2 regions of the Lysinibacillus sp. NPDC086135 genome follow, and region 1 is predicted to be linked to the other one. Evidence: a T-box and tRNA genes for the amino acid it is inferred to sense, from the RefSeq annotation. Region 1 holds a T-box; the other holds one or more tRNA genes.
The links. The T-box of region 1 lies ahead of argS (arginine--tRNA ligase). A T-box ahead of a tRNA ligase gene usually reads a tRNA of that ligase, here a tRNA-Arg.

Region 1 (7,715 bases):
AACAATATCGCAAGAAAATTAGGAACGACTAAACAGAATGTAAAGCAATTAGTCACTACTATGAAAAACAAAGGATATGTTGAAATTGCCCCTAGTCAGCAAGATAAACGTGCGGTCAACACGACGATTACTGAGTTTGGTAAACAAGTTGCGCTAGAGGCGGGAGAAAAAGGAACATATTTTTTAGCGGATCTTTTTAAAAATTTTTCTACTAATGAGCTCGAAACAATGTGGGGTCTATTAAAGAAGTTATTTAGTTTTGATGGTGAAGAACAAGATGGCTTTGAGGAGCGCAGTAACTTGACAATGGATGAAAATCAAATTGACGTTCAGCTAAAGGTTTTAAAGGAGTTTGAAAGACGAAGAAATCATCTAGAGGGAGAATGAGAAATGAACAATAAATCCGAGAAATTAATTAATAGTGAAGAATTTGTCTCGGTTAACGGTGTAAATCATTATTTATTTCATTCAGGTACTAATTATGATAACCCAGTATTGCTTTATTTACATGGTGGTCCTGGTAGTGTTGAATCTCTTTTTGCCCATGCTTTTCAATATAAAATAGAAGAAACGTTTACGATTGTTCATTGGGATCAGCGTGGTGCTGGAAAAACGCTTACTAAAAACCCCTACAAGTACCCTACAATTGATGTCATGCTAGAAGATTTATATGGGATTATTCAATATTTAAAGCAGAAATATAATAAAGAAAAGATTGTTTTACTCGGAAGGTCTTGGGGCACTATTTTAGGAAGTATATTTATCAAGCTATTTCCTGAAGATATTGCTTATTATATTGGCGTGGCACAAGTTGTCTCCCTTCTTGAAAATGAGCGTGTTGCTTATGCCAAAATGAAGGAACAAATAGTAAAGGCAAATGATAAAAAAGCTTTAAAAAAGCTGGAAGCTATAGGAACTTATCCTGGAGAAAAAATAAAATTTGATCGTGAGTTTTTAAAGAAATGTATGAAAATCCGAAAACTTCAAGGGTTATATGGTTTAGCTGTGAAAAGTGATCTTCCTGTATTTATATCAGCGTTTAGAAGTCCTATTTTTAAGTTATCGGATCTTTTCGCATTTTCAAAAGGACTAAAAGCAAATAGCAAAGTCCATGAATTTTTAGAAGACTTTTACCTGGCGGCAGACTCCTCAGATTATAAAGTTCCCATTTATTTCATTTTAGGTGAGGATGACTGGCAGGCTCCCTATATTATTGCCGAAGAATACTTTACTAAAATTAACGCTCCTCATAAAAAATTATTTATCATTCCAAATGCCGGTCATAGAATTATGATGGACCAAACCAACTTGTTCTCAGATACATTACTTCAGATATATAACAATGAACATTGTACGGAGGCGTCTAGATCTTATAAAAGTTCATCATAAAAATGTGAACTAAAAGCCGATTATGGAGCTTTGAAAAAAAGACATGCTCGTACATTTAAGCATGTCTTCCCATTATTTTTTCTTAAGCATAAATGTAGTAGCAATTATGCCAATCATTAATAGTATAAAAATCAAATAGGTAAATGTATGGTTTCCAGTCACATCATAGCAATAGCCGATTAGTATTGGGATAATGGAGCTTATCATAAAACCTCCTGAAAGCACCATAGATGACCAGCTATTTGCCTCCTCGTCATTTCTTGCCTCATCCAGTGGTAGCAATAAACCAATTGGAAATAAGCCGCTTAATACGATACCTATTATGAATACAGCAATCCATAACAAAGTCCCTGAGCCTAACCATAGCAACACAAAGCCAATCACGCCTAAGATCCCTAAAGAAAAGAGCCAACTGATTCGACTGAACCATTTGTCCATTAGTATTGGAACCAAAATATTTCCAATCATTTGTACAATAGACATAAATGTTAGCATAGAGCTTGCTGCTCCAAGAGAAAAGCCCTTAGCCTGTACGATCGGTACTAGCCAAGACATTATTGAGAAGAACAAAGATGTTTGTATCCCAAAGTAAATTAAAATAGTCCAAGCACGTGCATTTTTCCAAGGATTTCGTGCTGCATTTTCTGTCAATACACCTGTTTCTGGCCGCTCTTGATTTTGTATTGCTAGTAACCATATACAAAGAGCAATGATAGCAAGTATTGCCCAATTACCAAGCGCCATCGTCCAGCTCTCATGAAAATGATTAAAAAATGTTATGGTTAGTGCCGCACTCAATGTTGCCCCTGTTCCTATTCCAAATGAATAAACACCTACCACGGTTGTAAAACGATTCGGGAATTTTTTCTTTATATAGGCATTTAAGATGGGGCCAATAAGTGCAATGGCAAATCCTGCAGCGAAGCTTGTGACTACAAGTAGTACATAACTTTCTTTTAAAAAGCGTAGCCCATTTGCTAATGCTAGGATTATTATTAAGAGCGTAATGGCTGTTTTTGTTCCGAGTTTTCTTTGTAATGGTACTGCGAATGGTGCAAAGAGACCCATACAAAACACCGGAATAGAAGTTAAAAAGCTCATTTTTGTATTTGATATATGGAGTGATTCCAAAAGTATATTAAATAGAGGTCCTATTCCTGTGATTGCTGGGCGCATATTGAGTGCAACGAAGAAAATACTAACAACCACAAGTACCATGGAAACACGCCATTGCTTTTTCTCCATACGTTCTAAAAACCTTCTCTCTATTGATACGGTTAAAAATTCAACGAAATTTGTTAGACCTTTGAATTCTCACTATTTCCTTTTACCATTTTTTCTAGTATCGGACAATTTAATGGTAATTATTGATGTAGTATCAAGACATAGCAGCAGCTTACGATACTTACATTTTTTTTGGCGCTGCAATGCCCAATAATGCTAACGATTCTTTTAAAACAATGGCTACACAATGACAAAATGCTAATCGTGATGTTCTCTGGCTATCATCGACCAATATTTTATTTTGAGCATAATATTTATTAAATACACGCGCTAATTGCAAGGCATATTTAGCAATTTGTGATGGATCTGCTTGCTCAAAAGTGTTGACAATTACATTCGGAAACTGTTCCAGTAATAAAACAACTGGCCACGCTTGCTCCCCTAATGCTTCAAACGATACTTCGTAACTATGTTCCTTTGCTTTTTCCAAAAGAGATGAGATACGTGCATACGTATATTGAATATAAGGCCCTGTTTCACCTTCAAAATGCATCATTTGCTCAATCGAAAAGTCAATATCATGAAGACGATCATTTTTTAAATCATTAAAAATAACCGCTCCTACACCAACCTGACGTGCAATGTTCTCTTTATCCACTAGATTTGGATTTTTCCCCTCGATATTTCGCTTCGCCGTAGCTATCGCTTCTGTTAGTACTTCTGCTAATAGAACAATCTTTCCTTTACGCGTCGACATTTTTTTACCGTCTTTTAGAATCATCCCAAAAGGTACATGCTGTAAGTCTTTTGCCCAATCGTATCCCATCTTCTCAATTACGTTAAATAGTTGTTTAAAATGATGAGATTGTTCATTCCCTACAACATAAAATATTTTTTTAGGATCATATTGTTGTTTGCGATAAAAAGCAGCTGCTAAATCACGTGTAGCATAGAGCGTAGCACCGTCTGTTTTAGTGATTAAGCATGGAGGCATATTGTCTATTTCAACGACATACGCACCATCTGATTGCACAAGTAGATCTTTTTCTTTCAATTCTTTAACAACAGCAGTCATTTTGTCATTGTAGAACGCTTCCCCAGCGAAAGAATCAAAGTTTATCCCAAGCAATTGATAAATGGTTTTGAATTCTTCGAGTGATGCATCTCTAAACCATTGCCAAAGAGCTAAAGCCTCTCCATCTCCATCTTCTAATGCTTTAAATGCAGCACGTCCCTGTTCATTGAGTGTTTCATCCTGTTCCGCTTCTTCATGGAACTTTACATATATTTTTAACAGTTCCTCTATTGGGGCAGCTTCAATTATTTTTTGATCGCCCCATTTACGATAGGCAACGATTAACTTACCAAACTGTGTGCCCCAGTCACCTATATGATTTATACGAATTGCTTGATAGCCATTTTTCTCAGCAATATTCGCCAAAGCATTACCGATCACTGTGGAGCGTAAATGGCCCATGGAAAAAGGCTTCGCAATATTTGGGGAAGAAAAGTCTAAAACTACATTCCCCTTTGACTCCTGATGAGTCCCGTATAGATTTTCTTCTTTTACTATTTGGCAAAGTACTTGATGTATAATCGTTGGCTGATGGTAAAAAATATTGACATAGCCACCTACTACTTGAACTTCTTGTATTAAATTACAGCTTAAATTGTGTTTTATGTCGGATGCGATACTGTTTGGAGATTTTCTTAATTTTTTTGCCAGTGTAAAGCACGGGAATGCTACATCTCCTAAGCCCAAATTTTTCGGTCTTTCTAGTAGATTTTGAATGTCATTAACAGATAACTCATTATTTAATGCTACAGCAATTCTTTTCGCAATTTGTGTATGCATGTTCATTCTCCTCTCAATAAAAAAAGCCCCCATCTCTAAATATAGAGACGAGAGCATAGTTATCCCGTGGTACCACTCTAGTTGCCATATAAATATGACCACTTTCCATTGTTAACGAGGTGACTCCCCGATATTCTCTACTACTCATTCGAGAACCTTCTCCAAAGTGCGTTTCATTTATGGCTGCTGCATTAGGCTCACACCATCCCTAATTCGCTTTCCAGTAGCTCCATAAACTACTCTCTTTTTCACCGAATTTGACTGTAATTTCAACATATTCTACACGAGCTACCAATTATTGTCAACAGTCTTTTCAGAAATATCAAGAAGTAAATGTTTACATTAAAAATGTTCTGCTGAATAATTAACAATAACACTTTTTTTAGCTCGCCAAACATTTCGCACCTTATTTTTCTTCATGTCATAGTACGAGAGTACGCTCTCCTTAGGTATTTCCAAAATACTATAACCCTTTTTTTCATCAATAAAACTAGATAAGAAATAAAACCCTTCTTTTTTTTCATCGTATTTAACTGAGCGAATTTTTGAATAAATATTACTACTATCTAGTAGGTGCTTTACTTTTTTTGTTTTGACATCTATTTCAACAACATGCGAAATAGGACTATCTACAGCTTCATCATAGCTAATAATAACAGAGCTTGCATCTGGAGCCAATGATGCGCCACTTATAAATCTTTCTACATCGGCTACATGTTTCTTTTTTTGTCCTTCAATATCATAAATATCTAAACTGTATTTGGTCGGTTGTAATTTCGTTTGATTTTTATTAACCTCGTCAAGTTTCTTCTGATCTTCGTCCTCGGAGAAAGAAACCACAATTAATTGATTATTGTTCGGGTTATAATTAAAATCTAAAATACTGCTATCCTTGTTGTCTTCGTCCCATATTTGTATTTTCTGCGTATCAAGATTATAGGTAGCCATATGAAAATTTTTAAGTTCATCTCTTAATAGCACTCTCATAAAGATAATTCTTTGAGCTTTGTCTATTTGGATAAAGTCAACGTTATGAAATACAGTGGTTAATTGTTTCATTTGATTCGTGTTTAGGTCATTTTCAAATAATTGTATTGTATGATCTGATATGACATCAGCAAAATACAATATATTAGTACGTTCAGAATAAGCGAAAGCAGTAAAATCCGTCGTTTCCTTACTAAATAGTACTTTACTTTTATTTTGACTCTGATCAAAATGATAGAATGTAAACTTCAAACTTTTAGGATCAAACACATTGATATAAAGTTTAGATTCTGAGGGATTATGATCATTAATTGAAAATATTTTTTTACTAAAGACAATGCAAATCATTACGGTAATTATCAAAATTAATGTAAGTCTCTTCAAGATCCCCTCCCTTTCTACTAAAAGTTTGCTATTTCGCCCTACTATTTAATGTACCCCTCATCCTTACCTGCTAGAACTCTTCCTAAAGGTTATTTAGCTTACGAGTACTCACAACACATTTACACGCTTTTTTATAAAAGTAAAACCAGTATTATTTGGCAATCGTCTAATGAATGAACACGTAAGGAGGTACGATATGGAGGAAACAATAACAGCAAGCGGTTTATCACGAGATCAGGTGATTGAGGAGCTAATGTCCAATTATGGCCAAGCGATTCTGCAGCTTGTTTATACATATGTACATGATACTGCTCTTGCTGAAGATTTGACGCAAGAGATTTTTATCAAGTGCTATAAGGCTCTCTCAACATATCAGGGGCATGCCAGTTTGAAAACTTGGTTATGGCGTATTGCTATTAATCATTCAAAGGACTATATAAAGAGCTGGTACAAGAAAAACGTCGATGTTATCGAAACGAATGTGTTAGAGGAAACATTAGAAACGAGCGATTTGCTTGAGCAAGTTGTGAAAAATAGTGAGGACGAGGCGTTGTTTGACTTAGTGATGGCACTTCCCGTAAAGTATCGTGAACTTATTTACTTTTATTATTTTGAGGACTATTCGATCCAGGAAATTGCTAGCATTTTATCATTGAATAACAATACGGTGAAAACAAGACTTCGTAAGGCACGTTCCTTGTTACAAAAAGCGTTAGGAGGGAATCCATTTGACGGAAACACGTTTTAAACAAGCTATGAAAAATCAATTTAAAAAGGTGCAGTTTACGGAGACACATAAGGAAGCTGTGCGCAAAGGCATTCATGAGGAACTTTCGGATCAGGTGCTGTTACCGATGCTACAAACGATGCGCTCAGGCTATGAGATTACGCAACTTCTTTATACAAAAAACAAAGAGGTAGTTCATTTTAACGAAGGGATGATCTATGCTTCTCTACATCGCCTTGAACAGCAACAACTCGTCGTAAGTGAGTGGCACGAGAACGAAAAGCGATATGTTCTTTCACGTAAGGGTGTTAAACTTCTGACGCTTAACAAAGAAACAGACAAGCTCCCTTCTCTTCAGCAATTACTGAAGGAGGTGCGCTATGCGAACGGTTAAAGAATTTATTCAACATGTAAAGGGTCATATTCGGAACAAGGAGGCACATAAAGCTGTTGAAAAGGAGTTAACCTATCATTTAGCGAAGTCAAAACAGGCTTGGCAGGAAAAGGGCTATAACGATGCAGATGCAGAGCAACAGGCTGTAAGTGAAATGGGTAATGCTACAAATCTCGGCGTCTCACTCAATCAAATTCATCAGCCGAAAATCGATTGGTTACTCGTTATTCCATTTGTGCTGGTAGCGATGTGTAGCTTTTTACCGCTCCTACCAGCTGAGCTCTCGTTACGACATTTTATCATGCGTAATGTCGTTATTGTTATTGGTGGAATTGCTGTGACAATTTTCTTAACGCGACTCGATTTCCGCAAGCTAGAGCGCTATTCCACGCATTTGTATGTACTGGGATGTCTCATATTTCTTATTATCTTAAATGGTAATCAAATGATGAATGATGTGATCTTTTTTCAAGCAGGTTCCCTAGAACTTAAAGGTTGGATGACATTGCCTCTCTTTTTAATAGCATTTGCGGGATTTTTTGCTAAACAAAAAAAATCATTATGGTGGTTGCTCATTCTTTATTCTATCGGTGCATATTGCTACATACGATTGCCGGACTTTTCATTATTCTGCACGTACACGGTGATTGTTGCCATATTATTTTATGCGAGTAGCTTTTCTCGCAAACAAAAATTAGCCTGTACCGTAGCTTTTAGTTTCTTATTTGTTGCCTTAATAAGCTACTTAATGGTTG
Region 2 (7,715 bases), on a different contig from region 1:
TAAAAATCTGATAGAACCAAATTTTGTATTTACTGTTTCACCGAAAATAAATAAATTCTTATCGTAGTCTAAATTTTCAATGTGGTGCATTATTTCTTACTCACACTCATTGTGTATTGATGTAAGAAGCGTCTATAATGTGTTGGTGCTTCACGAGGGTTGCCTGCTTTGTATTCGAGCTTACCAAAGCCTGCAATACGCTCTAACGCTATCAGCTCATTAATCCTGTCAGATATTCGAGATATTCTTAAATCTCTGTCAAATGATTCATGAATAAAAATGTCAATGTTAACCTCTTGTTGTGCTACTAGATAGCTTTCAATTACAGGTCTACGTCTACCTTCGTAAATGTAAATCTTGCATAGTTTATTTTCTATTAGGTCAGAGGTTTTTTCGCCTAAAACAACTCTCTCGTCAACTAGTTTCCAATAATCATCACTTTCAATGTCTACTAAGTTTGGTAACTCAGGGTCAAGTGGGTCGGGATGGTAGTTTTCTTGAGTGTCAAATCCTTTAGGCTCATATTTTAATAATCTCATTAGTTCTTCATCAGTGATTAAAATTTGATATATGTTTGAGAAGAACTCTACTGTTGAACTTTGTTTAATCATGTTATTGGAATCCTTTGCAGCTGGACTTCAATGTAACCAATACTGTTAATACAGCAACTTGATACTTATACTCATATATGGTTACAGTTGAGTTAATTTCAGGAATGTGATTTTCTAAGGTAGTTTTACAATAACTGAACCATTAGGAAAATCTACGCCCATAAAAAGGTCTAATGTCATTTACGATACTAGGGATTGGTAATGTTTCCTGCATATCAATAAAAACATAAGATAGGGAAGGAGAATCTAAGATATAGTTCACCATTTGTCTTTTTGTGGAATTTTATAAGTCATAAATTGTGTTATCATTAGCTCGAACCCTTTTTCTATAAGCGCTGAACATTACATTATTCCTGTTCTAGTTTTTTAATTTGTTTTTCAATCGTGTCAATAGTTCCAAACACTTTGCTTTTAATGAATGGTTTATTGTCCTCTTTAATACACTCTTTAAGCAATCCATTAAGAATAGCATGAGTTTGAACAATCCATGCGCCATCATATTCAGATGTGATTTCTTTTACGTTATGAACCTCAAAAATAACTGAATTTATGTGGTCAGGTAGCGTAGAAACACCTTCCTCATATAGTGGCAAAATCTTAAAGATAGAGCCTTTTAATGAGTGCATATAGTTTAAATAATCTAATTTTGCAATCATTGTGTGTTATCCTTTGATATTAAATAATTCTATTACATAAGCAACGCTATATGAGTCCTTAAGAAGCGGGGGGAGTTGATTTCATTGAAATTAGCTCAGCTAAAGTAATGTATTGAACAACGCTAAATTTAGCTCATTCAAACTTTTCGCTAGTGCGACTGGGAGATTAAAACTAAATTTGTAGTTGCTAATCGAAAAACGATTAAATCATTACGATTAATTTCTAGTCGTTTTTTAGATCTAGCAGTAGTTTTTGTAATTTATGCTTCTTTTACAGCTTTCGCATATGAACCAACGATTTCAGCTATATCATTAGAAGCTTCTTTGAAGCCTACTTCATAACCTTCGTCATATGCTTCTTCAATAGCTGTTTCTAACGTGCTTGCAATTAGCTGTGATACGACAATATGAAAGGCTTGCTTAGGTTCAGTGCCGATTTCAATTAAATTTTCGAAAGCTTCATATGTTGTACATACTTGACATTTTGTTTCTTCCATTGTTCTCATGCTCCTTAATACTTGATATAGAATGTAGCCTTACGACCATTTCTATCAAGCCATAGTAGTTTTTGATGTGCCTTAGAAAGTAGGCGACTGTCTTTTGAATAGTTGTTCGTTCCGGCGAAACCACCATTTACTATTAGGTCTACGCCATGAATCTCATTCTCGAAATTCTTGTGAATATGACCTGCGAAAACAGCAGTAGGGAACTTTTGAATCATCATTGTTAGGTCTTGAATCACTTTGCTATAGTTATCTAAGTGACCATGAACACCGAAGTAAGTTCTACCTAAGATTGTTGCTACTATGATTTCGCTGTCATACTTGTTGTCCATCATAGTAACATTCGGCAAGTTTTCTAAACGAGCTCCCATATACCATGTGACAAAATCATGAAAACTTTCAGTCTTAATTTCCTCCTCTTTGCGAGAAGAAATTCTGTCATGATTACCTTTGACACTGTAAACTTTAACTTTTTCAAAGTAGTTTGCTAGAATAGCAACAAGTCTAGCCAACGCTTCTGCTACTGACTTAGTTTGCTCAACTGCTGTTTCTGTTTCACCAATCTTAGTAAGGCGGTGTAGATTGCCCTCAATTAAATCACCTAATTGCATGATATGAAGCTCTCTGGCTCCAGTTAACTCTTGATAAGCTATTATTTCATTAATTGTTTGTTCAATGCGTTCATAGAACACTTTTTCATTAAATGTGTTCCAATGGTTATCTGTTACCATTCCTTTGTGAAGGTCTGATAACATTAAAGTAAGAGATGTGTCACCATTATATTTAACATCTGCTTTCTTGTAGTTAAGTGGTCTAGCGTAGTTGATTTCATCTTTAATAGAGTCAATCAGCTTTTTAAGCAAATTATCCAATCTTGCTTCGTGGCGTAAAAATTGTTTGTACTCACGCTTTTGGTCTTGAACTTGCATTTTAGCAATCTCAAGCTCTTTAATTTTGTCGTTTAATTCTTCTAGTTCTTCAGAGGTATTAGCGCTCTGCTTAATAGCGTAATCTTTACCTTGTTTGAAAGCTTTATACCATTTGCGATAATATGATTCACCGAAATTAAGTTTAAGCTCTTTGTTAAGAAGGTCACTAATACCTTCCCATGTAAGACCAAGAAGCTTTTTGTTCTCACAGATTCGATACTTGTATTCTTCAACGATTTCATTAGGAAGTTGTTTAGTATTCATCTATTAATCTTCCTTAAATAAGTCTTCTTCTTGTTCTCCATCTGTTTCAGAAGATACATTGAACTTGCTAATAGTTGCAATTGAATCTTCTTCTTTGATAGAAAGAGTGATGTTTTTACCGTTAAATTCTTCAAGTAATTTATTTAGGCTATACTTGAAATCGCCATCTTTAACAGAATCAGTTACGATTAACTCTCCTAAAGTCCAATCAATATCAAGTTTACCTTTTAGTTTTATTGAGTTAGTGCGCTTTGCCATTATTTCTTAGCACCTGCTTTAACTGACTTTTGAACAGCTTTCGCTTGTAATAAACCATTTGGTGTAACAGGGAAGATAGCAACGCCACCACTGTAATCTACAGCGTGATAAGTTTGCATTTTATCGTATTCAACTTTTCCGTTTTTCTTCACAGACTTGCCAAATTTATCAAGCTTTACTGCGTAGCGTGTGAATAAGTCAACTACTGCATATCTAAGACCATACATAGTCTTAATTTTTCTAATGTGTAACATTTCTTATTTCTCCTTTGCTCTAGTAAATTCAATATTTTATTGTAGGGGCTAGTGGGATTGAACCAATGATTTTGGGTTAGGAATCTAACGTTTTATCACTAAATTAAGCCCCAATTACAACAAAAAACACTATCAGAATAGTTACGCCTTTCTAATAGTGAATTGATTGTCTTAATATTCAGTTGTGTAGTAGACACATTCACCCTAAAGAATAATAATGATTCTTTAGATTGTTTTAAGGTTACTGTGTCTGAATCACACCCTATATTCAGGAAACAAAGCGAAAGGAGAGTAAACGAAAAATTTTATTAACTTTGCTTTGTTTCTTGAATATAAGATGTAATATGAGGGGTGATACGATTCGAATCTACTCTGCTTTTGCAACAGTTGACATTCTGTCCAACTTCCATAGAGCAACCTACAGGATTTTAACCTGCGAATAATAGAATTGCTGTCTATTCTTTTACGCAATTGGTAGCTACATAAGATTAAGCTCAGGAACAGAATCGAACTGTTGTTTTTTGAATAAAAAGCAGATGTAATGTCACTATCTAATCGAGCGCATAGTGGGGTGAGCGTTGAACAGAGGCTTGCTTATTAGACAGGTGAAATAAGGATTCAATCCTGTTGGCTGATTAGGCAGTGGTCGAACATGCAATGATACGATAAAATTTTTTATAAATACTCTAATTTTTTTAAACCATCTATTCTATACATTGTGTAATCATCTTTCGATATTGCTGTGTTTGAAGCAAAAATCTCAAGCTTCTCTGCTTCTTCATCATAAATATCGAAATATCTATCCAACGCTATTTCAAATGCTCTTTCCTTCCAACGGTTATCTATACTATCGTCAGATTCCTTAGAATACAAGTAAGATTCATTAACTAGTTCGTTGTTAGTTTCATATGTTAAAATATAGTAATTCATAGTTATATCCTTTTTGGTAGGGCATAGGGTATTCGAAACTCTAAATACTCGAAAGAAAATCGAGTGGCGTAGTCCACGTCAAATGCCCAAAATTTTATTGGCGCGCCATGAGAGATTCGAACTCCCAACCGACAGGGTAGAAACCTGTTGCTCTAATCCATTGAGCTAATGACGCATATTTGATTTTCAGCATTGAGCGTAGTTAAGGGAAGAACTACGCTCAAACTTTGATTCTAAGGAGGTTTAAGTTATGAAATCAAAAGAACTTCTCACTTTATCTTGCGAAGGGTAGGTAGCACCGAAAGTTCTTTTAGTTGTTTTTGTAGTACTTGATTGGGTCTCAGATGTTTACTTAATTCTAATTAATCTGTTTGTCTTGTTTGTGAGTTTAGTTATTATCTTACTCATATGTTCGCAAGATGTTAAAGAGGTAGGAATAACACCTTGCGCTCAATAAGTTTATTAGCAGTAGCTTAAATAGGTAAGTGACTCACCTTGTATATCATGTTATATTATTATATTACTTTAACAAACTGTTTTATCGAAATAATTTGAAAATAGTGGTTTTTTTAATAAAATCCGAATAAAAAAGGTGAAATTCACACAGTATCACACCGATCATTTACTGAATTAGTTAATAACTGTTTTTTCTAATACTTCTTTGAAAGTTTTAGAAACAGCAAACTTTGTAGCCAAGTGAGTTGGTTTAACCACTGGTGAACCACCTTGAGGGTTACGGTAAGTACGCTCAGGTTTTACTTCAACCTTGAACTGACCTAAAGTACCAAAACCAATATTAACTTGACTTTCAACGATAGCACGAACATATGCTTTTTCTACTGAATCAAGAACTGCTGTTCCGAAGTCTTTTGTTATTTGGATTTCTACGCTATCTGTGTCACCTTCTAAGATATCTTTAGCTAACGCTTTTGATACACGCACCGTTGGTAGTGTAGCTTGTAGTTCCTCAGCTAAGATTCCTGTAATAAAATCTGTACGACCTAATTTAGCCATTTGGTTATAAGCTCCTTTTTCTCTGAAAAATAAAATGTGATTTTTACCGCCTTTGGAACAGTAAATAAATAATTATATATTATTATATTACTTTTGTTATAAGTTAATCTTCACTACTATTAGTAGTGATTCCTAGTTGTTCCTTATCTTCTTCTGATAGACAAGAGAAGTTACTATAGCGTTCTGAACCTTTGCTAATTTCCTTTACTTTCTTATGAGATAAGACTTCTAGATTCTTTTCCTCTTTAGTGAGGTAGTAAGCGAACATATCCAAAATTACTTTAGTGTTTTGCTTTTCCCAAGTAAACAATAGATATTCTTCTAATGTCATTGTCTGAGCTAGAAATTCAATTTCTTCGTTAAGAAGGTGTTCAATGACTTGCTTGCGTTGTGCTAAATTTAGCGAACTATCTAAGTTCACTGTTAGGTGTGGTAGTAAAATTTTCATTTTATTAATTAACCCTCTCATTCTTTAAGGCGGTGGGAAGTGACATTTGCAATACTTTTTTGTACAAGCTGTTTTAGCGACATGTTTTACAGATGGAAAGTAACCGGTCTTTTGCTGATTTATTGTCACTATAGAACTCGTTTGTTGCAGGTAGGTGTTCACCGCACTTGTTACATTGTTTTGTTTTTAAACCTAGAGTGCTTGTGTAGATCACTCTACGCCATTGACGCTCATTCTCTTTCACGACTGCTTTGTAAACGGTCTTGAGCGCTTTCTTGACATTCTGATTCTCAATGCCTATGGCTTCACCGATTTCTCTATGGGTGTAGCCTTTTTCAACCATTTTAATAAGAAGTAACTGTTGATCCGTGAAGTTACATTGATTGATTAGTCTATCCAATGAAGCATAAGTCGCTATCACTTCTTGATTAACAGCTTTAACCCCTGTAACGTCAAGTGTGCTACCGCCGCCTAAGAAAAGGTTATCATCATATTTGTATCTAAACTCTATTAAAAGCTCAACCACGCCAATGTCATTCATGACGAAGGGTTGAAACATTAAGTCCTTACTAGTAATGTGTGTCATGCTAAATCTTCCTTCCTATATAATGTAACTTCACCAACCTTTTGTAGTTGATTTCGACTTTAGTCATTATATATTATTTCGTAATTTTTGGATGTGTTTTTTGAAAAATATATTATTTTTTAATTATATATGTTTTTAATATAAATATGTTTATAAAAGTAATATAATTATATAAAATAAAGGAGCGACATATAAAGGTTCCGTTTAAGTATATTCAAGAGAAAGTAGGGATAAAATTGCCAAACATTTTACACCAAAATACTAACCGCCTAAAAGTCAAGGTTGCAAAGGTGCTGTACTATAAGGAAGAAAGCATGTGGGGCATTGTGAGCGTTGCACCAACTAAGATAGAGGGTGACTTCGAACCTGAGCTGAATCGCTATAACAACTTTGTTATTAGAGGTAACATTCCATTGGCTATGAATGTGGGGCAAGAATATGACATTGAAGTATCAGATTTGCAGACAGACGCTAAGTATGGTGAGTTCTATGAGATTATTCGTATTCATATAGAAGCACTTGACACAGTAGAAGCACAACAGCGCTTCCTACAAGCTGTTCTATCAGAGTATCAATCAAAGCTAATTCTTGAAGCCTTTCCTAACAATATGATTGTAGATGATATTAAAGATGATATAATTGATATAACTACAATAAAGGGTTTCGGGGAAGCTACAGCTCTAAAGATTAAGAGAGAAATCAAGCGAAACAAAGACTTAGGAGCTTTAATGGCGAAACTTGCTGACTTGAACCCATCAGGGAGAATGTTGAATAAGATTGTTGAGAAGTTTGGAAATTCTACAATTGCACTATTCAAAGCAAAAGAATCTTTATATTATCTATGTATCGTTTCAGGTTTAAGCTTCAAAAGAATTGACAACGTAGCTCTCATGCGTGGGGAAGATAAGTTTGGTTCAAAACGCATTAAGGCTTACTCAGAATACTACTTTAATGAAATTGCAAATCAAGGGCATTCGTGGGTCAATGAGCGGGAGTTCCTAGAACAAGCTATCAAAGAACTAGATGTTAATGGCACATATATTCGCAACTATATGAAGTCAGAGGATGGTGAGAAAAACTTCTATTGGCAACAGGAGGATAAGAGAATTTCTTCTATTCTTATGTACAACAATGAGCGCAACACATTACGAAATTTACTGAGACTTGCTACTAGATATGAAGCACCAATTGGCTTTGATGTTGATGAAGCAATCAAAGACGCTGAGGCGGCGCTAAATGTAAAATATACTGACGAGCAAAAA

Region 2: it has a tRNA-Arg gene. The T-box ahead of argS (arginine--tRNA ligase) is inferred to sense a tRNA for this amino acid. The anticodon was not compared.

Annotation. Positions count from the first base shown of each region.
Region 1 covers NZ_JBIVCA010000013.1:9,148-16,862, reverse strand. Annotated here, with positions in the region: gene ACIPKN_RS16850 (MarR family winged helix-turn-helix transcriptional regulator) at 1-387, shown strand, start outside; gene ACIPKN_RS16845 (alpha/beta fold hydrolase) at 391-1,389, shown strand; gene ACIPKN_RS16840 (MFS transporter) at 1,462-2,634, opposite strand; gene argS (arginine--tRNA ligase) at 2,795-4,468, opposite strand; T-box leader at 4,509-4,729, opposite strand; gene ACIPKN_RS16830 (hypothetical protein) at 4,811-5,839, opposite strand; gene ACIPKN_RS16825 (sigma-70 family RNA polymerase sigma factor) at 6,036-6,587, shown strand; gene ACIPKN_RS16820 (helix-turn-helix transcriptional regulator) at 6,568-6,960, shown strand; gene ACIPKN_RS16815 (FtsW/RodA/SpoVE family cell cycle protein) at 6,947-7,715, shown strand, end outside.
Region 2 covers NZ_JBIVCA010000004.1:96,381-104,095, forward strand. Annotated here, with positions in the region: gene ACIPKN_RS07350 (hypothetical protein) at 1-90, opposite strand, end outside; gene ACIPKN_RS07355 (hypothetical protein) at 90-611, opposite strand; gene ACIPKN_RS07360 (hypothetical protein) at 959-1,267, opposite strand; gene ACIPKN_RS07365 (hypothetical protein) at 1,528-1,764, opposite strand; gene ACIPKN_RS07370 (metallophosphoesterase) at 1,779-2,963, opposite strand; gene ACIPKN_RS07375 (YonK family protein) at 2,967-3,221, opposite strand; gene ACIPKN_RS07380 (hypothetical protein) at 3,221-3,475, opposite strand; gene ACIPKN_RS07385 (hypothetical protein) at 4,151-4,405, opposite strand; tRNA gene ACIPKN_RS07390 (tRNA-Arg) at 4,504-4,580, opposite strand; gene ACIPKN_RS07395 (HU family DNA-binding protein) at 5,036-5,419, opposite strand; gene ACIPKN_RS07400 (hypothetical protein) at 5,523-5,867, opposite strand; gene ACIPKN_RS07405 (hypothetical protein) at 5,941-6,453, opposite strand; gene ACIPKN_RS07410 (AAA family ATPase) at 6,690-7,715, shown strand, end outside.